3 regions of the Halomonas sp. R57-5 genome follow, and region 2 is predicted to be linked to each of the others. Evidence: riboswitches for the same ligand, from Rfam matches in the RefSeq annotation. Region 2 holds a riboswitch; each other region holds the start of a gene.
What was found. A riboswitch is a leader RNA that binds a small molecule or an ion and turns the genes downstream of it on or off. The one in region 2 is predicted to bind thiamine pyrophosphate.
Positions count from the first base shown of each region.

Region 1 (14,751 bases), 2.2 Mb from region 2:
TTTACCGGGAAGAGATTTTTGGTCCCGTGCTGTGCGTGGTGAGTGTTGAAACGCTGGATGAGGCGATTGCCTTTATCAATGCCAACCCTAACGGCAACGGTACCTCTATCTTTACAAACTCGGGTTGGGTAGCGCGCCGCTTTGAAACCGATATAGACGTTGGCCAAATTGGTATCAACGTGCCAATTCCGGTGCCGGTTGCCTATTTCAGTTTCACCGGCTCGCGGGCTTCGAAACTAGGTGATTTAGGCCCTAACGGTAAGCAGGCGATCGCGTTCTGGACACAAACCAAAACGGTGACGGCACGTTGGTTTGAGCCGGAAAACGTATCCAGCGGTATCAACAGCACCATTTCGCTTGGCTAATTGAAGCGATTTTAACTGCCGCACATCGGCCCGGCTTTACGCGGGGCCGATGAACCCGATGGCGCAGGGCTTAAAAGTTATCAAACAGAGGCAAGCTCTCTTCAAGCAACTGCTCGATCGGGTCAAGCTGACTTTCGTGTAAAACTAACAGTGACTGCCCGTGCATAAATTCATTAGCGGGAGGCACCAGAAGCGCAAACTCTCCCTCTTCAAGGTGAAACTCATGTATTTCGCGCATACCCAGTGGTGTCATGCATTGAGAGCAGCGATAGTTGTCATCTTCACTGTAAATAAGGCGATGATACATTTTAAACAACGTATAGAGGGCTAAGCCGCCTTCAAACGCAGGCCAGCGCGCTGGGGTCTCGCGAATTTCGCTGGAGAGGTCTTGGCCCTCGGCTTCGGCGCCTGCAATCGCATCGGCTAGCGGGGCAGCAAGAATGGCATCTTTGTCGGCAGGTAGCGGCGTGTTGTGCTTAGAGGCGTGTTCAAAATCTTTCACCGCGCGCTTAAAGTCAGCCACCCCACCGAGAGGGTAGTCGACATGCTGGAGGTCTTCGGGTTCAAAGCCGCCGTTTTCCCAGCCATGGATAACGCGTAGGGTCATTTGACCACGTGTCATTGGGCGGGCAAGTAACATATGCAACATGATACGAATATGCAGCTGACGCTCATCGGTATCATTTTCAAATGCTCGGTAAGGGTCAGCAAACAGCTCGTTTAGACGACCGGGTGTATGTTCCTTGGCTTCGTTATGGCTCATAGCGGTTTCCCTTTGAACGAGCTATTTATATTTTTAGGAGGAGGTCGCAATTCTGCTTAGGTTAGTAAGCCAGTATGGCGAGAGAAGCAACTAAATAAAAGTCTCTTCATTTAGCTTTTTGTTATCCATCGGCTAAACCGTTTTTACCAGATATTTAAATTTAACAATAAAGAGGTGAGTATGTCTGCATCGTTGAGTCGTTTTAATGTACCTGAAACATTGGATGGCCTGCCGGAAGATATTCGCAGTACCATTTTGGCCGTGCAGGAAAAAGCCGGGTTTGTGCCCAATGTCTTTCTGATGCTGGCCCATCGCCCCGCTGAGTTCCGAGCTTTCTTTGCCTATCACGATGCGTTGATGGAGCGCGAATCGGACACCCTAACCAACGTTGAGAAAGAGATGATTGTGGTCGCTACCAGTGCGCGTAACCGCTGCTTATATTGTGTGGTCGCTCACGGAGCATTGGTGCGTATTTACAGTAAAAACCCGCTGCTCGCAGATCAAGTGGCGATCAACCATCGCGTGGCGCCGATTAGTGAGCGCCACCGGGTGATGCTCGATTTCGCCATGCACTGTGCTGTTGATGTCGGTGAAATGACCGATGAGTGGTTCACGCGCTTACTGGAAGTGGGCTTTAGCCAAGAGGACTGCTGGGATATAGGCGCCATAGCGGCATTTTTTGGTTTGTCGAATCGGTTGGTTACATTGGCGGGCACGCCGCCTAATGAGGAGTTTTACTTAATGGGGCGTGTGCCTCGCTCAAGTGCGACCATTACACCTTAAACTTTACTAAGCTGTGATTCTGATTGAGAATAGTTCCTGAATCAGTGTTAACACCGTTCTTAAGCGTACCTACATTCACTGTCGCCAGGGGAGCCCCTACTCAAAAGGGCTGAGATGCGCACTGCGCAGACCCTGGAACCTGATCCGGTTAGTACCGGCGGAGGAAGCGCGACATGCTTTACCTGACGTCAGCCGTGCTTGGCGCGGCGCTGTGCTGCTTTGCTTTTTTAGGCCTACGTGCTCGCTGGGTGGATGGTTCACTTGACGACTACGTCACCGCCCGCAACTCGCAAACGGCTTCTACCCTGGGGCTCTCCTTTCTTGCTTCCGGTATGGGCGCATGGATACTCTTTGCGCCCCCCGAAATAGGCGCCTTTGTCGGCCCGCTAGCCCTTGCTGGCTATGCGCTAGGCTCTGCATTGCCATTTATTGTCTTGGGACTGTATGGGCCGAAGATTCGCCGTGCGTTGCCGGAGGGGCGCAGTATCGCCGAGTTTGCTGAAGCGTGCTATGGCCCTGGTGTACGGCGCTGGGTAACCCTGGTCTCCATCGCCTATATGGCGTGTTTTTTAGCCGCTGAACTCACCGCCATTGGGGCCATCACCGCGCTGCTTTCCGATGTGCCGCCCGCGCTGGTGATTATTGGTGTGGCGCTTACCACGCTGATTTATKCCGCGGCGGGCGGGCTGCGTGCCAGCCTTGCCACTGACCGTTGGCAGGCGTGGCTGTTGCTGGTGCTGCTGTGTGTGGTGGGTGGCATGGCCCTATGGCGGTTGCCCTCTATACCCAGTGAGGCTGCACTCCCGTCTATTCCTATCACCAGTGCGCTCAGCGTAGCGTTAACGCTAGTGATCGCGGTCACCGCCGCTAACCTTTTCCACCAAGGCTATTGGCAGCGAGTATGGGCCGCTCAAGATAATCAAAGCTTGGGGCGCGGCGCCTGGTTAGGCGGCGCGATGACAGTCGTGGTAGTGATGGTGATTGGCGGTCTAGGCGTGTTGGCAGCGATGAGCGGTGTGCCGCTCGGCGAGCCCCCAATGCCATTTTTTGCTCTGTTAAGTGAAGCCCCCGTTTGGCTGACGTTACCTGCCTTGGTGTTGGCGGTGACCTTAGTGGCCTCCAGCGTTGATACACTTCAAAATGGTATTGCTTCGCTCGTGGTGGCACGCAGCGAGCAGCAGGGCGTTTCGCTGGTGGCTGCCCGCTGGGTGACGGTCGTCGTGATGATCCCGGTGGTAGTGATTGCCTTGCAGGGCCTGTCGGTACTGCGGCTATTCTTGATTGCTGACTTGCTGTGTGCCGCTATTGTGGTGCCTGTGCTGCTCGGCTTATGGCAACGCATGACGCCGATGGCGGCCATTATGGGTGGTGTCGCCGGTTTGCTGGGGGCCATTTTGCCTGGTTGGTTAAGCCAAGGAAGCCTGGTGGCCGGGGTAGTGGGCGCCAGTTTTCCGGGTAGTATCCCTACCTTGGGGCCGTTCGTTGGTGCGTTAATCGCCTCAACGCTCACAAGTGTACTACTCGCATGTTTAACCAAGAAACAGTGAGTGTTGGGCAGTAAAAGGCTGATCGCGTTATGCTGGTAGCTACACACCTACCCTGAATGGGTGACATAACAATGAGCTACCCTACAGCATCGAATGAAGAGGCGAGATTAGCCGCTCTTTACGAGCTTGACCTACTTGATACACCTGATGAACCTGCGTTTGATCGCGTCACCCGGCTGGTGACCAAGCTGCTGCATGTGCCTATCTCAACGGTGACGTTGATAGATGCTAAACGCCAATGGATAAAATCACGTGTTGGCGTTGAGGCTCGTGAGACACCCCGAGATGTGGCTTTCTGCGCTTATACCATTCAGGGCACAGAACCATTGATCATTAACGATGCCCGACAGGATCCACGCTTTGCAGACAATCCGTTTGTGAAAGCTGTCGACGGTATTCGCTTTTATGCGGGTATTCCGCTTAGTACGACCAAAGGCCTGACGCTAGGCTCTCTCTGCGCAATCGACACGAAGCCGCGTGCGATCAGTGATCAAGAATTGACGGCTCTGCAAGATTTGGCGGCGATTGTCACTGATGAAATTCATTTGCGTGAGCGACTGGTATTAGAAAAGAAAAGCGCCAAGGTATCCCAGCAAGCACTGAATGAGTTACACCGAAGTATGGAGTGCCAAATCGAGCGGCGTACCAACGAACTCAATCTCGTTATCGAGTCTGCCTATGACGCCTATATCAGTCTTGATGCACAAGACGTCATTCTGGATTGGAATCGGGCGGCTGAAATGATGTTCGGTTGGCCACGCAAAGCGGCGCTGGCTAAGCCAATCACACAGCTTATTTTTCCCACTGGGCTGCCTGCCGCGAATGATCGGGCGGCTATTGAGTTTACCGCGCACCGTTACGATGGCAATGAACTGCCCGTCGAGGTGCGCGTCAAAAAATTGGTGATTGAAGGGCGTGAACGGCGCAGCCTTTTTATCCACGATATTACCGAGCGCCAGCAGCTGGAGCGCCTGCGTAATCAACAGGCTCGTGAAGATGTATTAACCAAATTGCCTAACCGGCGAGCCCTAGATGAACGCTTACCCGAAGCAATGGCTCGCACACGGCGCAGCCAGCAGCCGTTAGCCGTTCTGTTTATGGATTTGGATGGTTTTAAGGCGATTAACGACGCCCATGGGCATGCCAAGGGCGACGATCTGCTACGTGTGATCGCTAAAAAATTAGTGAAAACGATACGTGAAACCGACTATATAGCCCGCTGGGCCGGGGATGAGTTTGTCGTCCTATTGGAGGGCAGTGAGCCCACGGCAATCGAGCAGTTGGCTAATAAATTAGTCAAGGTGGTGGAAGAACCGATGATTGCTGGAGATGCGGCGTTAAACGTCAGTGTGAGTATTGGTGTCGCGCTATATTTGCCCGCCAGCGCCGAGACAGCCAACGAACTGCTTAAGCGCGCCGATGTGGCTATGTATGAAGCCAAGCGCTCTGGAAAAGCCCAAGTACGCATTGCCCTGTCTGTTGATAACGCTAGTTAAGACCTGTAGATATTCAAGGATGACCATGATTCGGACTATTCTGACCACGCCTGAAGGCGAGACCCGTGAGGGCGATGAACACCTGATGACCGTATGGCAATCCACGCCAGGTAGCCATATATGGATCGATATGCAGGGGGAGTCCCAGCAGAGCGAGCGCAAAATTTTAGAGGCGTTTGAGTTTCATCCCATGGCCATTCAGGATGCTCACAAAGAGCGCCATCCGCCTAAAATTGAAGAGTTCGACAACCATACGCTGATTATTTATCGCGGCATCTCCTCCTTCGATGCCGAACTGAACTACCTGCCTCAGCAGGTTTGCTTTTTTGTGGGTGAGCGTTTTTTGGTTACGCTTCATCCTGGACAAGCGCTCTCCATTGAGCGCCTTTTCAACGAGCACGGTAAAGCCCTGCTGGCCCACTCGCCTGAACACGTCGCGCTGCGGATAATGTATATTTCAGCGGGCTTTTATATTGACAGCTTGCTCGAATTTGAAACGGCGTTAAGCGATCTTGAAGACGAACTGCTGGAAAATGGTAATGATGTGCTAATGCGCAAGATCATCACTTACCGTTCCCGGCTGGTTAAGATGCGCCGCATCTTTAGCTACCACCAGGGTATTACCCAGGAACTAACCGCTTATGACTACGAGCATTTGCCTCGGGAAGATAGCGAAACCCTGCACGCCATCAACGACGTAGCGGATCGTTTCGAGCGTCTCTACACCTTGACCCAGATGTATTACGACATTTGCGGTGACTTGGTTGATGGCTATATCTCTATTTCCTCCCACCAGTTAAATATCACCATGCGCGTGCTCACGGTGATTACCGCGATCTTTGTCCCTCTTACGTTTATCGCCGGGATTTACGGCATGAACTTCGAAAATATGCCTGAATTGCGTTATCAATACGGCTACTTTTTTGTTTGGGGTGCCATGCTAGGTATCGGTGGCGTGCTGATTTGGCTGTTTAAGCGCAAGCACTGGTTTTAGGCTAGCCAGTGAGCGACTCGCCAGGAAACGAAAAGTTGACACATACGTAGGTGGTCAGCGGTTGAGTGTGGCATCCTCTGCAGCGACCAAAACTATAAGGCATAAAGCCTAGACTAGCGTTTTAACTGGGAGTTGTTCCATGACCATTATGATTATCGGGCTGCTGATTTTTTTAGGCAGCCACTCTGTACGTATTTTTGCTGAAGACTGGCGTCAGCAGCAGATTGCTCAACGCGGCGAAACCACTTGGAAAGTCGCCTATTCAGCCGTATCCATCGTTGGCCTGGCCATTGCTATTTACGGTTTTGGCCAGATGCGCCTAGACCCCATCTATATCTGGCACCCGCCCGCGGGCATGCGTCATGCGGTGGCGTTGCTGATGGTGCCAGCCTTTATCATGCTGGTGGCGGCCTATGTTCCGGGCAACGCCATTAGGGCCAAGCTTGGCCATCCGATGATGCTGGCGGTAAAAATCTGGGCGTTTGCTCACCTGCTGGCCAACGGGCGCTTAGGCGATATTATCTTTTTTGCTGCCTTTCTTATCTGGGCTATCCTGGCGTTCAAGACCGCTAAAAAACGCGGCCGCTTGACACCGCCTGAGTCGGTTAGTACCTCAAAAATGGCAACGATTGCCACCGTGCTAGTGGGCTTGATAGCGTATGTCGTGTTTGCCTTTTATCTACATACAGCGCTGATTGGCGTCCCCGTCTTTAGCTAACCTGTATTTGATCAGCCTGTCTTTATCGATTTAGGAGCCAGCCCATGGCCGAAACTTCACATACTGCGCCGACTACCATGGCCGCTATGCTATTAACCGGGCATGGTGGTATCGAAAAGTTGGAATACCATCAGGATGTCGCCACGCCGCAGCCTAAGGCGGGTGAAGTACTGGTGCAGGTGACCGCGACGGCGAAGAACAACACTGACCGCAAGGCCCGTGAAGGGCTTTATCCCACCAAGGACAAGGGCGATGTTACCTCCTTTGCCATGGGCGGCACCCCCACGTTAACCTTCCCGCGGATTCAAGGGGCCGATGTCGCTGGCCGCATAGTGGCGGTCGGCGAAGGCGTTGACGTTGAGCGCATTGGCCAGCGCGGGCTGCTTGATTTTAATATCTACGCTGACGAGCGTCGCGATATTAATCTAACCCCGGATTACTACGGCCATGGAGCCGACGGCGGGTTTGCTGAGTATATCGCCGTGCCTGCGGATCAGTTTTATCACGTGCCCAACCCTGAACTGCACGATGCCGAACTGGCCGCAATGGGCATGTGCTCGTATCAGACGGCTTACCATATGATGACCGCTGCCAAAGTGAGTGCTGGCGAGCGTGTGCTGGTCAGCGGAGCCAGCGGCGGCGTGGGCACCGCACTTATTCAGCTCTGCCGCATCGTGGGCGCTATCCCCTATGCGGTCAGCCAGTTAGACAAGGCCGAGGCGCTCAAAGCATTAGGTGCGGAAGCGGTGATTGATCGTGGCGACCTGCCCACCTTTGTTGAGCGGGTGCTGGAAACCACTGCTGGCCAACCGATTGATGCAGTGATGGATTTGGTTGGTGGTGAGATGACCAACCTGTTTATCGACACCATGATTGTTGATATGCAGGGGCGCAAAAGCTATCCGCGCCTCTCTATTGCCGGGGCTAGCGGTGGCAACCTTAGCGAAATGATGTGGACCCGGGTTTATCTTTACCAAGTGCAGATATTTGGCGTTTCCCACGGCACCCGTGAAGAGGCCGAACAGTTAGTGGCGTGGATTCGCAGTGGCGACTTAAAGCCAGTGCTGCATGCGGCATTTAAGCTGTCTGATCTGCATGCCGCCGAGCGCTATTTTGTCAATCGGGGCAGCAACTACCTGGGCAAAATTGTGCTTGTCCCCGACGCCCAGTGGGCCTCCCACGGTGCGCCGTTCGCCCTCGAAAACTCCTCTTCTGCCGCTCAGGAGCGCCAATAGTGCATAACCTGCATACCATTCAGCTAATGGACACCCATGCCGGAGGCGATGTTAGTCGTATCGTCACGGGGGGGATTGATAGTCTGCCGGGCGCCACTGTGCGCGAGCAGATGGAGTATCTGCGCGATGATGCCGACGGTTTGCGGCGCCTGCTGCTGGAAGAGCCCTACGGTATTCCGGAAATGTCGGTTGATTTGCTAGTGCCCGCCACTCACCCAGAAGCGGTCGCGGGTTACATCATTATGGAAGTGATGGGGTACCCCATTTACTCCGGCTCCAACACGCTGTGTACCGCCACTGCGGTGTTGGAGAGTGGCATTGTGCCCAAGCAGGAAGGTATTCAGCGTTTTAAGCTGGAAGCGCCAGCGGGTCTAGTGCAAATCGAAGCAAAGGTGCATAACGGGGTGGTGGAGTCGGTTACCTGTGGCGGCCTGCCCAGCTATATCGATACCTACCGCGATACGATTCAAGTCCCGGGGGTTGGCGAAGTCACTTATTCGATTGCCTATAGCGGTGGTTTTTACGCTTTAGTCGATGCCACTGAGCTGGGCTTTAAGCTTTCCCGTGATGAAGAGCGCGCGCTTTCGGAGTGTGCCTACAAAATTGTCGAAGCGATAAAAGCGCAGCGAGGCTTTTCCCACTACACTCTGGGCGATGTTGGGCCGCTGCCATTTTTGCACTTTATGGGCCCTGAAGAGCAAATAGGGGAGGGGTATACACGTTCACGGTCAACGACCTACGTTCATCCAGGCGTTATTTGCCGCAGCACAACGGGCACCGGCACCTCGGCACGTCTAGCGCTAATGCACTACGAAGGGCGTTTGAATGTAGGTGATAAGCTAGAGACGGTGTCACTGCGTGAGACGGGGTTTATCGGCACCTTCATTGGCACCCATCAGGAAGGGGCTTACCAGGTAGTGGAAAATACCATTACTGGCCGCAGCTATGTATTGGCCCACTCGGATATTGTGATTAACTGTGATGACCCGATGGTCGCGTGTGGCGAGCTACACCATATCTTGCGCGACCGTCACTCGCCAGAAGCCCTGCCTTTAGAAACGTAGCCTTTGGAAACATAGCCCTTAGAAACATAGCCCTTAGAAACATAGCCCTTAGAAACATAGCCTTCGGCGATTAAGCGTTCCCATACCGGGGTCTTTTCGGCCTCGGTCATGCTGCCCCAAACCGCAATTTCATCCAGCGTGCGGCCACACCCTTCACACACCGATGTTGTTGGTTCAATCTGACAGATCTGTATGCAGGGCGAAAGGGGTCGCTGAGCGGGAGGTGCGGCGTCTTTAGTCATTAAGAGGCCGACACCTTACCGCGCAGCGATTTAATTTTGCCCTTACGGGTTTTGTGATCAACGCGGCGGCGCTGCGAACCTTTGGTAGGCTTAGTGGCACGGCGTACTTTTTGCTGCTTGGTGGCACTCTGTATCAGCTCTTTTAAACGCGCTAGCGCGTCCTCTTTATTGAGCTCGAGCTTGCGGTGGCTCTGGGCTTTAATAATGACCACGCCCTCTTTGCTGATGCGCTGATCGGCCAGCGCCATTAAGCGCTCCTTGTATAGCGGGGGCAGCGTGGAACTCAGAATGTCGAAGCGCAGGTGTACCGCTGAAGCGACTTTATTGACGTTCTGGCCGCCGGCGCCTTGGGCGCGAATCTGGCTAATATCAATCTCCCAGTCTGCCAGGGTAACGTTACTTGAAATGGTGAGCATTAATGGCCTCTGTGTTACTCGTGAACCCATAAGGCTAGCACAATTGGCACAGAGGCAGTGGTCGCTACACTCTTATCGCGCTCAATTAACTGGCTAGATTGTTGATCGGCTGACCATTGATATACGCCAGTAGATTGCTAAAAGCATCGCCAAAATAGAGTTCGTAGCTATCTTTCTCTACATAGCCAAGGTGTGGCGTGGCGACAAGGTTAGGCAGCTCTAGTAGCGAGTCAGCCAAAAGCGGTTCCGCGTCAAAAACGTCGACGGCGGCTTGGCCGGGCTGCCCGGCTTTTAGAGCCTGCTCCAGTGTCCCTGGCGCCACTAGCTGAGCACGGCTGGTATTTACCAACAAAGACGTCGGCTTCATTTGGGCGAGGGATTCAGCGCTGACTATACCGCGGGTTTCGTCGTTCAAACGCAGGTGGAGGCTGAGCACATCCGCACGCTGAAACAGATCGGCCTGGGTTTGGGCCACCTCAATTCCGGCATCAGAGGCGCGCTGGAGAGTGCCTTCCCGGCCCCACACCAACACCTTCATTTCAAATGCCTGACCGTAGCATGCTACTAAACTGCCGATTTTTCCGTAGCCAAAAATGCCGAGTGTGCGACCTTTCAGACCTGTACCTAAGGTGCGTTGCCAGCGGCCTGCTTTCAGGTTCTCAACCTCTGCCGGTATATGGCGCATCGCGGCCAGCACCAAACCCCAGGTTAATTCCGCTGCAGCGTAGGGCGAACCGGTGCCCGTCATTACCGTTATGCCATGATGGCGGCAGGCCGGTATATCCACATGAGCGGCACCGCCACCGGTTTGGCTAATCACTTTCAGGTTGGGCAAACGCTTAAGTAGGGCTGCGGTTATCGGTGTGCGTTCGCGAATAAGCACTAGCGCCTCGGCTGCCTTGAAACGCTCACTCAGCGCGTCCAGGTCGGTAAGGGTGTCGTGATAAACCGTTACATCATGGCCTTCGAGCTGTTTGAAGGCATCTAAATGGCGCACACAGTCCTGGTAATCATCGGCAATGACAATCTTCATTAAAAGGTCTCCTCAAACTGGCCTTATCGATAATGGCAAAACTGAGCGTCGTAGGCTGTGCTGTTATAGAGTGATACTAACCTGAAAACTCACCATCAAGGAGCCATCAATGAGTGATTACCTATTAGATGACGCGCCGCTAAGCCCAGGGGTTATTTATCGGCTGCTATCCGGCAGCGTTTGCCCCCGGCCAATTGCCTGGGTATCTACCCAGGATAAGCGGGGAAATACCAATTTGGCGCCGTTTTCCTTCTTTAACGTGGCCAGTGTGAATCCGCCGGTGCTGGCATTTTCGCCATTACTCAATGGCAGCGGCGAACTTAAAGACACGGTGCGCAATTTAAATGAAGTACCTGAATGCGTCGTGCATGTGGGTAGTGAAGGGTTAATTGAGGCGCTCAATACCACCAGCGCCAGCTTGCCGCCGGGCGAGGATGAGTTTGCCCTGGCGGAGCTTGAAAAAGCCGTGATGCCTGGCGTAAACGTACCGCGGATTGCGAATGCTCCTGTGGCGTTTGGCTGCAAACTTTTTGATATGATCCGGTTTGGTGACCAGCCTTTGGCAGGCACGTTAGTGCTGGCTCAAGTCGTCTCAATTCATATTGACGATTCGCTGTGGGACGGCCGCCATGTGGATATGGATTTGCTCAAACCTGTTGGGCGTTTAGCTGGCAGTGATTACATTCGGATTAGCGACCGTTTTGCCATCGAAAGACCCGCATAAAACGCATAATTTAGAGCTTTTGGCGGGCTTGAAATTAATTGTTACATTCTAAGTAATATTTGTTACTTATTAATCAACGATAATTAATCTTTAGTCGTATATTCTCCTGCCGATAGTAATAACTAAAGGCTCGGTAATGTGGCGAAGGTGTGAGGGGTGCACGACATACCTTTGCCCATGCTATTTACGTGGGGAAGTGATCTAGCCATTAAGGAGCAGATCAATGCAACGATTGGGAACCTGGTTATTAAGAGAAGTCTTATTAAAAAGGATTGTATTAACAATAGCTTTATTAGGCGGGGTGTTTGCTCCACTGCTAGCGCAGGCGGAACTGACCTTTGGGATTGTTGCCCCTTCCAGCGGGGGGGCAGCACCGCTAGGGCTGGGCATGCAAAAAGGTATCGAGACCTACTTTGCCGAAGTCAATGCAGAGGGTGGGGTTAATGGCGAAACGCTTGCCTTGATTGCCCGCGATGATCAGTACAAACCGCTGCAAGCCGCCAGTAATACCCGAGAACTTATTCAAGAGGATGAAGTGCTGGCTGCGATTGGCAATGTCGGCACTCCGACGGCTACCGTTACCATTCCCATTTATAACGAATATGAAACGCTGCTTTATGGGGCGTTTACCGGTGCAGGCGTACTGCGTAAGACACCGCCAGACCGCTACGTGATTAACTATCGGGCCAGCTACGTACAAGAAACCGCCGCCATGGTGGATGGGCTGTTGGAAGCAGGGGTGTTGCCCGAGGAAATTGCCTTCTTCACCCAAAACGATAGCTTTGGCGATGCGGGATATAATGGTGCCTCACAAGCGTTAACTGCCCATGGCGTTGATAATATTTCGGCGCTGGCCCATGGACGCTTTACCCGCGGAACTCGCAATATTCACCAGGGCCTAGCGACCATTTTGGAAGCGCCAGTGACGCCGCGGGCGATTATTATTGTGGGTACCTACGGGCCTGCTGCAGACTTTATTCGTGAAGCGAAGAATGACCTTCCTGAGGCGGTATTTCTAAACGTCTCTTTTGTGGGCAGCCAAGCGCTTATGGATGAGCTCGGTGATCTCGCAGAAGGTGTCATTATTACCCAGGTCGTACCGCCCCTGGATGCCGAACTGCCTGCTGTTGAGTCCTACCGCCAGGCGCTGGAAACCCATGCCAATGGTAGCGAACCTGACTTTATTTCCCTTGAAGGCTACCTGGCGGCAAAGCTCTTTGTCGAGGGCGTAAAGGCGGCCGGCGCGAACCCAGATCGTGACGCTATTGTGGATGGCTTGCTCGGCTTGGGCTCGGTGGATATTGGCTTAGAAGAGCCGTTGAGCTTGGGGCCTGATGATCATCAAGCCAGCGATGCGGTATGGCCCACTATTATCACAAATGGCCGTTTCGAGTCAGTGGAATGGGCAAACCTGCTGCCCTAACGCTTACACCACCAAAGCTTACGTTATTTGTAAGACCCTGACACAAGTGAAAACAGATAATGAAAAAAACCTTAAGTATTCGAGCGATGTTGATCAGCCTGTTCTTAGCTGCCGTGCTGGGCGCCGTCGTACTGGCAGCAACGGGATGGACCACCAACCAACGGCTAATCGACTCACAGCGCTATATTACCGGTGAGGTGTTACCGCTTCAGGATGCCAGCATGGGCATGGTGCTCACCATGGGGGCATTTGGTCAACGCCATGCGGATTTGCTTGCTGCAGAGGGCGTGAATGGCCTTGATGAAGTCACTACTCAATCGGCATTAGATGAGCGTTTTCATGATGCGCGACAAGGCCTGCGTGGAGTTGATCAAACGCAAGGATTGAGTGACCTGGATAGCCACTATCAAGCGTTGCTAGAAGGGGATACGGCGCTGGAAGCCGTGCGCCGTGAAGAGCTGAACCTACAAACTCAAATGGCTGAGCGCATTAGTGCGATGCAATCACTCATTTCACAAGTGATGCTGAGCGCTGAAGATATTGCCGGTCGTACGGCGTTAGCGCAGGTTCGTAGTGATCGTGAACAGCGCGAGTTAATGGAAGCCTGGCGCGAAGATGGCATGACCACGCTGCCAACACAGTTGCTCGACAACATGTTTACCGCGCAAGCGGATATCGGACGCCTAAGCGGCAATGCCCGCATGGCGTTGGCGGTACTGTCTGACCTGGGTCGCCAGATGATGCAAACGGATAGCGCCGACGCGCTGGTCAACTTGCGCCACAATGAAATTGCCCAACAGGTGGGGCTGGCTCGCCAGTCACTCGCAGCGATCGCCGATGCACCGAGTACCGGAGTAGAGCAGCGCGCGCTGATTAGTGATTTAGACGATGTCATCGTAGAGCTGGATGGACTGATGGTATCCGATGACAACGCTGTCTATGAGCTTCGTTTACAGCAGTTGGAGTTAAGCGCCCAGGTGCAAGCGGCGCTCACAAATGTTGCCCAAGCGATGACTCAGATGCGTGCGGCGCTAAGTGATGTTGAAGCGTATACCGTCGGTCAGGCTGACAGCGCCGCGACCCAGGCAGAGACGTTAGCAAATGCTGGTCGTTCCTTACTGATCATGGTCACACTAGCGGTTATCGCACTACTTGCGATTTTTGGCTGGCGTACCATGGTACGGGTGCTGGGCCCGCTAGTAGCGATGCGCCATCAAATGGAAAACATCAGTGGTGCCGCAGGCGAAAATGCTGACCTGTCTAAGCGTCTTGAGCTTAAGCGCAACGATGAAGTGGGCCAAACTGCTCAAGCGTTTAATAATATGATGGATACCTTTGAAAGCATGGTGGCGCAAATTCGTGAAAGCGCCGAATCCATTGCGGCCAGCAGCCGACAAATTGCCGCGGGTAATGAGAACCTCTCCCAGCGTACCGACCAGCAGGCGGCGTCGTTGGCGGAAACGGCCTCAAGTCTTGAACAGATTACTGCCACGGTGAAACAGACCGCTGAGTACGCTGATCAGGCCAAAGACGCCAGCGGCAATGTTGACCAGCGCGCTCGTGCAGCAGGCGATGTGTCAACGCGCACGACGGCGGCGATGGGGGATATCCGTGAGGCGAGCGAAAAGATCACCTCTATTATTAAAGCCATTGACGATATCGCCTTTCAAACCAACTTGCTGGCGCTCAATGCTTCTGTTGAAGCCGCGCGAGCGGGTGAGCAGGGGCGGGGGTTTGCCGTGGTGGCCCAGGAAGTTCGCAAACTAGCTGGACGTAGCGCCGAAGAAGCTGCCCAAATTCGCCATTTGGTTGACGATAGTGTCGCCAAGGTAAGCGAGGGTGAGCAACTGGTAAACGCCTCCAGCAAACACCTGCAGGAAATCATTGATAGCCTGGGTGAGGTGACGCGCTATGTTACCGAGATTGCAGGAGCGACCCATGAGCAATC
Region 1 is NZ_LN813019.1:1,643,821-1,658,571, forward strand. It holds gene HALO_RS07375 (CoA-acylating methylmalonate-semialdehyde dehydrogenase) at 1-365, shown strand, start outside; gene HALO_RS07380 (hypothetical protein) at 436-1,128, opposite strand; gene HALO_RS07385 (peroxidase-related enzyme) at 1,309-1,911, shown strand; TPP riboswitch at 1,988-2,095, shown strand; gene HALO_RS07390 (sodium:solute symporter) at 2,085-3,458, shown strand; gene HALO_RS07395 (sensor domain-containing diguanylate cyclase) at 3,530-4,954, shown strand; gene corA (magnesium/cobalt transporter CorA) at 4,980-5,948, shown strand; gene HALO_RS07405 (NnrU family protein) at 6,088-6,666, shown strand; gene HALO_RS07410 (zinc-binding dehydrogenase) at 6,711-7,901, shown strand; gene HALO_RS07415 (proline racemase family protein) at 7,901-8,965, shown strand; gene HALO_RS07420 (DUF1289 domain-containing protein) at 8,932-9,207, opposite strand; gene arfB (alternative ribosome rescue aminoacyl-tRNA hydrolase ArfB) at 9,207-9,623, opposite strand; gene HALO_RS07430 (D-2-hydroxyacid dehydrogenase family protein) at 9,709-10,656, opposite strand; gene HALO_RS07435 (flavin reductase family protein) at 10,766-11,380, shown strand; gene HALO_RS07440 (ABC transporter substrate-binding protein) at 11,604-12,803, shown strand; gene HALO_RS07445 (methyl-accepting chemotaxis protein) at 12,863-14,751, shown strand, end outside.
Region 1: it holds a riboswitch for thiamine pyrophosphate, as region 2 does, so the genes downstream of both, HALO_RS07390 (sodium:solute symporter) here and tenA (thiaminase II) in region 2, are expected to answer to the same signal.

Region 2 (5,470 bases):
GGCGACGAGGTTTCCAAAGTCAGCGTAGGTGACCACGTCTTTGCAATGGGGCGTTTTCCCGAAGACCTGATGACGGGCAGCAGCACCTATGCCGAATATGTCAGCGTTCCTGAAAGCCACCTAGCGTTGAAGCCAAAGGGCATTTCTCATGTCGAGGCAGCAGGTGCCCCAATGTCACTGCTTACTGTCTGGCAGTTTCTGGTTGATCCTGGTAATGACCTACCCAATCCATTCCAGGCATTTCGGCATGTGCCTGTCCCACTCGAAGGCAAGACCGTCTTGATCAATGGAGCTAGCGGTGGCGTGGGGCATCTAGCGGTTCAAGTCGCTAAATGGAAAGGGGCGCGTGTGATCGCGGTTGCTTCAGGTAAGCATGAAGAGCTTCTTCGCGAGCTGGGTGCTGACGACTTCATTGATTACACCAAGGCAGCCGCCGAAACGGTCGCACATGACGTGGATCTGGTGCTTGACGCTGTGGGTGGCCCGAACATAGAACGCTTCCTCAGCATTATTAAACCAGGCGGCTCGCTCTTTCTGGTCAACCCCTTGGGCTTTTCTGCCAGGGATGAAGCCGACAGGCTAGGGATTACGGTTTCCTCACTACAGGTGCACTCAAACGGAATGCTGCTGGCGCAGGTCGGTCGCTTGCTCGACGACCGTACCATTCGGATCGTTATCGACAGTACCTATTCGTTGGCAGAAGCATCGGCTGCGCATCAGAGAGCTATGCAAGGCGGCGTTCAAGGTAAGGTCGTGCTTGTCGTTAAACAGTAAATTGTTGCCGCCAATCACAGCAATTCCTTGCTCCAGCGGCGGTATTATGAGGAATAAAACATGCTCATCGTTACCGGATATTTATACGTCGCCCCGGCTGAATTAGCGCGATTTATGACCCACCTAAAAGTACTTGCCGCCACCACGCGGCGGCGTGGTGGAAACATTTCTTATGACGCTGCGGTGGATGACGCGGACGCCGGACGATTGATAGTTTCGGAGCGCTGGGTTGATCAAGCCGCACTGACTGCCCACCTAAACGCCGACAAGACCGTACAGTTTGTCCATCAATGGAGCGGGAGGATGCGCGCTGATATCCGCAAGTACGATGCATTGAATGAACGTGGCCTCAGGGAGGATTAGAAACTCTGTAAACAAAGCCTTCGCGCATAGCTGGACTATATCCGTTACACCTGTGAAGCAGCCCGACTAAGAAGTGTTTGTGGTGCATTGCAGCTCGTTAAGCAAATTTAACGAACCTCTTCTCCGATGTCGCAAGCGCGCTCCAGTCCGCCTTCTGCAGCCATAGGGCTAGGCGCTATAGCCTCAGCATAGCGACGGCCTACCACTATCACATCAACTTCCACCTTTACCCAAGAGCAATAGCCAGCCCCTTGCATCTCCCCCGCCCGCCTCCTACACTCCACCAACGAACAGCTTGACGGGGTGCCGGTGAAATCCGGCTGAGATGGCGCAGGGCGTAGCAATTAATGCTGCCGAGCGCTGGTCCCGCTGAACCTGATCCGGCTAATGCGCTGCTACTTACACAAGTCGCAGCGCGGGTACCGGCGTAGGGATCAAGCGATGGCCACGGCTTCATTTCACGCCACCTTCCGCGCCATTTCCTCGATCTTATTCGCCCACCCCCCGGATCATTACCACCGGAGGCATCATGGGCTACCGCTTTACTGATCTCACCACCGCCTGCCAGCAAGATTGGCGCGCCTATATTGAGCACGATTTCGTGCGTCAGTTGGGCAATGCCACGCTGCCTGAGGCGTCGTTTCGACACTATTTAAAGCAGGACTACCTGTTTTTGATTCACTTCGCCCGCGCCTATGCGCTGGCTGTCTATAAAAGCCCCACCCTTGCCGATCTTCGCCAGGCCCATGAAGGCTTGAAAGCCATTGTGGATGTGGAGTTGGGCCTGCACGTGGGCTTTTGTCAGGAGTGGGCGATTTCCGAGCAAGAGCTGGCCGAACTCCCCGAAGCCAGGGCCACCTTGGCTTACACCCGCTATGTTTTGGATACCGGAAACCGCGGCGACCTGCTGGATTTGCACGTGGCGCTGGCCCCCTGCCTGGTCGGCTACGGCGAAATTGCCAACTGGCTGAACGACCAGCCTTCTACCCTGCGCGGAGCGCAAAACCCTTTTGATGCCTGGATTGCCATGTACGAAGGCGAGGAGTTTCAGGCAGCCATGCAGGCTGAGCTTGAGTGGCTCAATGCCCGCCTTGCCGATGTGTCGCCCGCCCGCTTTGCCGAACTGAGCAAAATCTTCCGCGACGCCACCCGCCTGGAAATCGATTTCTGGCAGATGGGCTTAGCGCTGATAGACGCAGACCCCACTCACTAACCCTGCAAAACAACAATCGTAAGGAGACCGTAATGAGCAAAACCAGCCATTTTTTAGCCGAAACCGCCCAGGTCGATGCCGCCGCCATTGCGCCGCTGCCCGGTTCACGTAAGGTATATATCGAAGGTTCGCGCCCGGATATCCGTGTGCCGTTCCGGGAAATTTCACTGTCACCGACCAAAACCACCGGCATTGATGAAGAGAACCCACCGCTGCTGGTCTACGATACTTCCGGCCCCTACACCGACCCTGACGCCAAGATTGACCTACGCCGTGGCCTACCGGCACTGCGCCGGGTCTGGATTGAAGAGCGTGACGATACCGAATTTCTATCAGGCCCCACGTCTGATTACGGCAACCGCCGCGCCAACGACCCGACGCTTGCCCAGCTGCGCTTTGATCTAACCCGCACACCACGCCGAGCAAAACCGGGCAAGAACGTGACCCAGCTGCACTACGCCCGCCAGGGCATTATCACCCCGGAAATGGAGTTTATCGCCTTGCGCGAAAACCAGCGCCGTCAAGCGCTGGGTACCGCTGAAGTAGAGCGCATTCTGGGCCATCAGCACAAAGGCCAGAGCTTTGGCGCCAGCCTGCCCGAAGAGATCACCCCCGAGTTTGTGCGCGATGAAGTGGCCCGCGGGCGGGCGATTATTCCCAATAACATCAACCACCCAGAAAGCGAGCCGATGATTATTGGCCGTAATTTCCTGGTCAAAATTAACGGTAATCTGGGTAACTCGGCGGTGACTTCTTCTATCGAAGAAGAGGTGGATAAGATGACCTGGGGCATCCGCTGGGGCGCGGACACCATCATGGATCTCTCCACTGGGCAGAACATCCACGAAACCCGCGAGTGGATACTGCGCAACTCGCCGGTGCCGATTGGCACGGTGCCTATCTATCAGGCGCTGGAGAAGGTCAAAGGCGTGGCCGAAGACCTCACCTGGGAAGTGTTTCGCGATACGCTGATCGAGCAGGCCGAACAGGGGGTGGACTACTTCACCATTCACGCGGGCGTACTGCTACGCTATGTGCCGCTCACCGCTAAGCGGGTCACCGGTATTGTTAGCCGCGGCGGCTCAATCATGGCCAAGTGGTGTTTGTACCATCACCAGGAGAGCTTCCTGTACACCCACTTCGAAGAGATCTGCGAGATCTGCAAGCAGTACGATGTGGCGTTCTCCCTCGGCGATGGCCTGCGCCCCGGCTCAGTGGCTGATGCCAACGATGAAGCGCAAATGGCGGAGCTAAAAACCTTGGGCGAGCTGACCCATATCGCCTGGAAGCACGATGTGCAGGTGATGATCGAAGGCCCCGGCCACGTGCCCATGCACCTGGTGAAAGAGAACATGGATAAGCAGTTGGAATACTGCGACGAAGCGCCCTTCTATACATTAGGGCCGCTGGTAACGGATATTGCCCCCGGCTATGACCACATTACTTCTGGCATTGGGGCGGCGATGATCGGCTGGTTTGGCTGCGCCATGCTCTGCTACGTCACCCCCAAAGAGCATCTGGGCCTGCCCAATAAAGACGACGTCAAAACCGGCATCATTACCTACAAGATTGCTGCCCACGCGGCGGATTTGGCCAAAGGCCACCCGGCGGCGCAGCGGCGCGATAATGCGCTATCCAAGGCGCGCTTCGAGTTCCGCTGGGAAGACCAGTTCAACTTGGGGTTGGATCCGGATACGGCCCGCGAATACCACGACGAAACCCTGCCCAAGGATTCCGCAAAAGTGGCCCACTTCTGCTCCATGTGCGGGCCGAAGTTCTGCTCCATGAAGATCAGCCAGGAGGTGCGTGACTATGCTAATGAGCACGGGCTAAACGGCGATCAGGAAGCGGTTATGAAGGGCATGGAAGAGCAGGCGGAGAAGTTTCGCCAGAAAGGTAGCGAGCTGTATCAGGAGGTGTAGGCCTACTTAACAGCTTCGCTGTGGAATGTGGCTCTTGAGTCTTAGCGAAACTCAAGGGCCACCTTTATGCCGCATGATTTTCCGACCTCTCCATTGATCAATACGCTTTGGAGTAATGATAAATTTTCACTCAAGTAGAGATTAATTATACATTGCTCGTGTATGATTCCCATTTACAGAGCGCTCAGCCCAACTCGGCTCATTTAAAACCAACACCATTCAAAGAACTGATTCCAGATGAAAACCAAACTTTCCATAGCGGTTACCCTTGCCCTCTTCAGCGCAGGCCTGCTCAGCGGCTGCAGCGATGATAACGAGCCAACCGAAGCGGCAACACAAGAGGAAGCGCCGAAAAATAACGTAGCGCCAATGCTGAAATACGTTCCGGCTAACTCCCCTTATTTCATGGCCACGCGCGAAGCGATGCCTGAACAGGATGTCTTTGATCTTTATCAGCGTATGCAGCCCATGGCGACCCTTGATTCTGATCTGGATGAACTGCGCGATACGCTGCCCCAGATAGAAGACGATGAAGTGCTGCATTCGATGATGACGCTGTTAATCGCCATGGGTGAAGAGTTAGTCGGGGTTGAGTCACTGGAAGATGTGCATGCGCTGGGGCTCAAGATGAGCCCTCAGGCTGCTTTCTATGGGCTGGGTATTTTGCCTGTTTTGCGCATGCAACTGCAGGATGAAGATGCCTTTCGCGAAACGCTGCAGCGCATCCTCGCCAAAGCAGACATCACTCCACGCACGGCCACCACTAACGGCACCGACTACTGGGTACTGACGCCTGAGGGCCCACTCCAGGCCATCCTAGCCATTGACGACCAGCAGCTACTGGTATCGGTGGTGCCGCAGGATGCCAGCGACGAGCTGCTGGCACAGGTGCTGGGTAAAGCGCTGCCCGACAGCAGCATCGGTGATACCGATGCACTGGCAGAGCTTGAGCAGCGCCATGACTTCACGCCTTACGGTGCCGGGCAGATCGACTCCTCACGGCTGTTTGATGAGCTAAGTAGCCCTACGCATTCGGGTACTCAAGCGTTGATGAATGCCGTCGATGCAGAACCTCTGGATCTATCCACCTGCCAGGCAGATATTGACCGCATTACCAGCCGCTTCCCTGGTCTGGTAATGGGCATGCGTGATTACAGCCTCGACCGCATGGAGATGAATCTCATCCTTGAGACCGATG
Region 2 is NZ_LN813019.1:3,846,107-3,851,576, forward strand. It holds gene HALO_RS17665 (NADP-dependent oxidoreductase) at 1-774, shown strand, start outside; gene HALO_RS17670 (putative quinol monooxygenase) at 835-1,137, shown strand; TPP riboswitch at 1,427-1,588, shown strand; gene tenA (thiaminase II) at 1,667-2,350, shown strand; gene thiC (phosphomethylpyrimidine synthase ThiC) at 2,383-4,272, shown strand; gene HALO_RS17685 (hypothetical protein) at 4,510-5,470, shown strand, end outside.

Region 3 (6,215 bases), 910 kb from region 2:
GGGCATGGGGCTATCCTGGGGCATGAGTTCATGCAGGTTATGGGTCAGGCTGCCCGAGCCGATAATGAGCATGCCTTCTCCCCGCAGTGCCGACAGGCGCTCGCCCAGCGCGACCAGCTCTTGATTGCTCCAGCGCACCGGTAGCGACAGGGATACAACCGGCACCTTGGCGTCAGGAAACATCAGCGAAAGGGGCACCCAGGCGCCGTGATCAAAACCGCGCTCTACCCGTTCGGCGTCCAGTAACTCGGCTAGCCGTTCCGCCAGTTCAGGCTCGCCGGGGGCGGGATACTGGCACTCGAACAGCGCCTGTGGAAAGCCGCCAAAATCGTGTATGGTCTCTGGCTTGGCGCTGGTACTGACCTTGAGCGACAGGCTCTCCCAGTGTGCCGACACCACGATCACCGCCTTGGGTGAAAGCCGTTTGCCCAGTTCGCGTAGAAAGGCGTGAGCCGGGGTTTTATTAAGCGCCAGCATGGGCGAGCCATGGGAAATAAACAGGCTAGGTAACATGGGTGAGTCTCCTCAGCAGCATTGCCAGCGCTGGCGGTGAGGCAAGCGCTGGCGATAGGATTGGGTGTTAGGTGTTAGGTGTTAGGTGTTAGGTGTTAGGTGTTAGGTGTTAGGTGTTAGGCGAAGCGGCGGCTTAACACCCAGGGGCCGCTGCCCAGGCCCGCTTGCACGATTAACGCCAGCGCCCAGAACACCGGGAATTCCCAACCGTCGCCGGCATTTGAAAACATCCAGCCGTTGCCAAGATGCACCCAGGCAGCGCCAAGCAGCACTGGCACCAGCGCCAGGCTCACCCAGCGGGTATATACGCCAAGCAGCAGGGCGATGCCGCCGCCGACTTCGGCAGCAATGGTCAAGTAGGCCAGAAATCCAGGTAAACCCAGTGATTCAAAATAGCCGACGGTGCCCGGCAGGGTAAACACAAACACCTTGAGCAAACCGTGAGCGAGGGCCATTACCCCCAAGGCAATACGCAGTAGCGAGATAGCATGGGGCTGTAAAGAGGGCTGTAGAGAAGGAGTGGCGTGAGTAAGGGTTGTCATAGAAGTAGCTTCCATCGAGTGGTTGATGGCGCTACTTTACCGCCGGATCATATCGAGATAATCAGCATATTTTGCACATCACTATTGCGTAATTGGCGACAATCCGATGTTCTGCTCCCAAACCGGTGGATCGCCCCACGCCTCGGTGAGCAGGTCGATAAAGCGCTCCACCTTGGCAGGCAGGTAGCGCCGGGCGGGGTAGAGCGCGTGAACATCGAGCCGCACCGTTGGCTCATGGGTCAAAATGGGCACTAAACGCCCGCTGGCGATACTCTCCGTGACCAGAAAGCTGGGCTGCTGAGCGATGCCTAAGCCCGCTTCTGCGGCGTGGGTGAGTACATCGCCGTTATTGCTTTCCAGCGGGCCACTGACCGTCAATGACTGTGTGGCAATCTGCCAGTCAGCGCTGTGCTGGCCGCTGCGATAGCGTAGGCAGTGGTGGTCGGCAAGGGCCTTAACGCTGCGGGGTTCACCGTGGATGGCAAGGTATTCAGGTGATGCGCAAAACAGCAGGCGGCAACGGGTTAGGCGGCGTGCCACTAAACTTGAATCAGGCAAGCTGCCGATACGAATGGCGACATCATACCCCTCTTCCAACAGATCAACGCGGCGGTCGTTCAGATCCAATCGCACTTCAAGCGCTGGATGGGTCTGCATAAATTGGGCAACGAGAGGCGCCAGGTAGCGAGTGCCAAAACTCATTGGCCCATTCACGCGTAGCCGTCCACGCACATCGCTGGTGCCTTGGCCTACTTCGGCGGCGGCTTCATCGAGCGCTTGCAGCACCCCTTGGGCGCGGGCTAAATAGCGCTCCCCGGCTTCCGTGAGATGCAGCCGTCGCGTAGTGCGCTGTATCAGTCGCGCACCCAGTGTCTCTTCCAGCGCCATGACCTGGCGGGATACGCGGGTGCGCGAAATATCCAGCGCTTCGGCAGCCCGGGTATAGCTACCCAGCTCGGCTACCCGCACAAAAGCGACGATGTGCTCTAACTGGTTCATGACGCCGAAACAGCTTGGAAAACCTGAAATGTCCGTGCCGCCTGGTAGGGGTCGGGTTGGCCACAAATGGCCGAGATCACCGCTAGGCCGTTCGCTCCCGCGCGCTGCACGCTAATCGCATGGTTGGCTTTCAGCCCGCCAATGGCCACGCTGGGCAGCGGGCACGCCTTGACCAACGACGCCAGGCCGCCAAAGCCGATGGGCTGGGCATGATCCTGCTTACTCACGGTAGCAAACACCGGGCCAATACCCACATAATCGAGTAACTCCACCGGKGCAGCTTCTAGCTGGGCGAGGGTGTTGATCGACAGGCCAATAATCGCCTGCTCACCTAACAACCGACGCGCCTCTTGAACGGCAGCGTCGCTCTGGCCAACATGCAGGCCATCCGCTTGGCTTTCCAGCGCCACCTGTAAACGGTCATTAATGATCAGCGGCACACCGGTACCCGCCAGCACCGCTTTAAGCCGTTTGGCTTGGGCTATCATCTGTTCATCGCTGGCGTGCTTATCACGCAGCTGCACGATGGTGACGCCGCCTCGTACCGCTGCCTCAACCGTCTGCTCCAAGCCAATGGCGTCGCACAGCGCAGCGTCGGTGACTAAATAAAGCGATAGATCAAACGGCATGGATAGCCTCCAACTGGGCATGGGTGGTGAGGTCGTCAGGGGTGAGTTGATAGAGCGCATCCAACAGTGCGACCTGGAAGCTTCCAGGCCCCTGGGCGCTGCTGCCCGCCCGCTCACCAGCGACGGCAAAGCAGGCCAGCGCGGCTGCCGTTGCGCCCAGTAGGGCATCGCGATTGGCAGCCACAAATCCCGCCACTAGTGCGCTCAGCCCACAGCCCAGCGTTGTTACACGGGGCATCAACGGGTGACCACCGTTAATACGGTAGTGTTGCGCACCGTCCGTTACCCAATCACTTTCGCCGGTCATCGCGACAATACAGCCGTGTTTTTGCGCTAATGCTACCGCTGCATCTACGGCTTGGTCGGTGGCGGCGGTAGCATCCACGCCGCGCCCTTGGCTGGCTAAACCGTTAAGGGTAAGAATTTCTGACGCGTTGCCACGAATCACGCTGGGTTTAGCGGCGAGCAGTTTCGCGCACAGCGTTTGGCGATAGCGCGTGGCGCCAACGGCGACGGGATCCAATACCCAAGGAATTGCGTGTTGATCGGCAGTCGCTGTGGCGGTCAGCATCGCATCGGCCCAGTGGGAGGAGATCGTGCCAATATTGATCGAAAGCCCCGCGGAAATAGCCGTAAACTCGGCGACTTCTTCAGGCGCATGCAGCATGGCGGGCGACGCGCCGGTGGCGAGCAGCAGGTTGGCAGTGCTGTTCATGGCCACATAGTTGGTTATGCAGTGAACCAGAGGTGTCACTGCGCGCAGCGTCTCTAGGTAATCGCCAAGCGGGCGTAGGGTCATAGCATCCTCCCGGCAGGGAGGTGGTAAGCGTTACCACGACTCCCTACGCCGGTGTTATCCGGTTCAGGTTCAAAGGGTGCTTCTCAGCCCGCCGGTAACGGAGGGCGCCCCTGTCGAATGATTACTATCCTTGCCTGGAGTAGCCCTGTAAAGCCCCGAATGCGGACGATGGCCCTCTAGCGAAACGAAATACGTGTACCGTAGGTGAGCATTTCGTCAGGCGTTATGGCTTTCCCCTCTACCCCGATCATCTCGTCGCCGCACTGGTCAGCGAAGGTCAGTACGCCGTGGGTCAGGCCCAGTTGMCCTAGGGTGTCGCGTATCTCGCCCGTGCCMAAAAAAGTGCTGACATGGCCCTTGTTGTCGCTCAGGTCAGACACGCCGTTGGCGTGATGAAAACGCACTTTGTAGATGCCATCCATGGATTCAACCTCCACAATCGGCGAAAAGCCGTTGTGCAAGGCATTAGAAAGTTGCTTTAGCGTCAACTGGTCACCCAGCGTCATATCAATCGAACTCATGGAAAACTCCTGGACGGCGCCGTCAATGTGAAGCGTCGCTCATGTGGCAGGAACTGCTTTTTGTAAAGCTTATGAATAATAAGTGTAGGGGTTTTGTTTATGATTGCCAGTACGCTTATGGATAGCGTAATACGACGCTGCCTATGTACTTGTAAGGGCTGGTATTATGACCCTAAAGACCCCATGGTAAGCGGTATGTAAGGTGCAATGATCGACATCAACGACAGGAGGGCGAAATGAGTTTTCAAGGCGAGCAGCACCCCGGCGTCGTCGCCACCCCACCCCAAACCCAAGGGTTTCGCTTAAACCACACCATGCTGCGGGTGAAAGACCCTGAGCGCGCGTTGGCATTCTACTCAAACGTGTTTGGCATGCAGGTAATGCGGCGGCTGGATTTTGAAGAGATGCAGTTCTCGCTGTATTTCCTGGCTAGCTTGGAGCCCAGCGACAGCGTGCCGGAAGATGCGCAAGCGCGTACCGCCTGGACCTTCAGCCAGAAAGGGCTGCTGGAGCTGACCCACAATTGGGGCACCGAAGACAAGGATGACTTTGCCTACCACGATGGTAACGCCGAACCCCAAGGCTTCGGGCATATCTGCTTTAACGTGCCGGATTTAGCGGCGGCTCAAGCGTGGTTTGACCAGCATGATGTCACCTTTGTGAAACGCGCCGATCAGGGCAAGATGAAAGATGTTATCTTCGTTAAAGACCCGGACGGCTACTGGATCGAAGTGATTCAGGCAGACCTGATGGTGGGGAAGAGCGACTCTTGAGGCACGCCAATGGCTGAACTACTGTTCCGGCTGCGCCACGTTACCGACGAAGAAGCCATGGAGGTGCGTGACCTGCTGGCCGCCCATGGCTTTGATACCTACGAAACCCAGGCGGGGTTTTTCCGCCTGGGGGTCGATGCTATTTGGCTGCGCAACCCGCATCAGCACGACGCAGCCATCGCGGCGTTAGAGGCCTATCAGGCGGAGCGCCTGGAGCGTGTCCAACGGGAACATCAGGCGGTGGTTGAGCGGGGCGAGCAGATGACGCTATGGAAACGCCTAGCAGCCCACCCCCTGCAGGTAGTGCTGGTGCTATTAGCGGTGACGCTGATTGTCGCCCTCACGCTTTTGCCGTTCCTGGGGCTGTCGCGGGCCTAAGCTGCTGGCAGGTGGCCGCGCTTGAGGTACATCATCACACCATCATCACCGGCGGTTAATGCCGGTGCCGCACCGCTGGGGTAGCGGCACCAGGTGCCCGCCGTGTAGCTTTGCTCTCCATCGCTCAGCGTGCCTTCCAGAACCAAAAACTCCAGACCGCCCAGCAGCGTGGGGTAGGCAATGGAAGTGCCCGCCGACCAGCGTTCCAGGCTGGTACGTTCCTGCTTGTAAGTGTGCAGCATTTTGTAGGCGATGCGCGGGCGCCGGTCTGGCTGCCAGGGCAACCGGTGGGCAGGTACCGCCAGTTGGAGCGTGTCGTTGGGGTCAAACTGGTGCAGTTTGACAAAAATCAGCGCGCCTTCCTCGCCAATGTTTGGCGTATGGCCGGTGCCGATGGGGTTTCTGAGGTAGCTGCCCGCCGCGTAGCGCCCATGTTCATCGGCGAACACGCCTTCCAGTACCAGAATCTCTTCGCCACCGCCGTGGGTGTGCCGCTCAAACTGGGTGTTAGGGGCATAGCGAACAAGGCTGGTGGCGCGGGCAACTTCATCGCCAATGCGGTCAAACATCATGCGCTCTACCCCCGCACTGGGGGAGGCAACCCACTGATACTCTTCCGGGGTAACACAGGCAAAGTGGCTAAAATCGGCGTTTAAACGCATGGGAAAGGGCTCTTCGCAGTGAAGGTTAGTAACGGGGAGGGGTGATAGTCTCCTTATCGACAGCGAAAATTGCAACAAAAAAGCCGCCCGAAGGCGGCGCCGGTTATGGGGTTTCAGTTAATGCGGTCAGGATATGGTGGGCAGCTTCGATACGCGCCTGGTTGGGGTAGTTGCGGTTGGCCAGTAGTACAATGCCGATTTGTTCGCTGGGCACAAAGGCCACATAGCCGCCAAAACCGTTGGTGGCGCCGGTTTTGTTGTAGAACGCCTCCTGCCTGGGGGCGAGCGGCGGGGTTAAGCGGTTGGCGGCGTTGGGCTCCAAAATCATCTCAAGGGAGTTGCCCGCCAGTAACTGCTCAAGCGTCACCGGGTAGGCGTAGCTTTCCCAGCCCAGCCCTT
Region 3 is NZ_LN813019.1:4,753,578-4,759,792, reverse strand. It holds gene HALO_RS21710 (DODA-type extradiol aromatic ring-opening family dioxygenase) at 1-513, opposite strand, end outside; gene HALO_RS21705 (DoxX family protein) at 630-1,055, opposite strand; gene HALO_RS21700 (LysR family transcriptional regulator) at 1,137-2,054, opposite strand; gene thiE (thiamine phosphate synthase) at 2,051-2,683, opposite strand; gene thiM (hydroxyethylthiazole kinase) at 2,673-3,482, opposite strand; TPP riboswitch at 3,506-3,604, opposite strand; gene HALO_RS21685 (hypothetical protein) at 3,659-4,003, opposite strand; gene gloA (lactoylglutathione lyase) at 4,240-4,776, shown strand; gene HALO_RS21675 (DUF6164 family protein) at 4,786-5,154, shown strand; gene HALO_RS21670 (cupin domain-containing protein) at 5,151-5,816, opposite strand; gene ampC (class C beta-lactamase) at 5,920-6,215, opposite strand, start outside.
Region 3: it holds a riboswitch for thiamine pyrophosphate, as region 2 does, so the genes downstream of both, thiM (hydroxyethylthiazole kinase) here and tenA (thiaminase II) in region 2, are expected to answer to the same signal.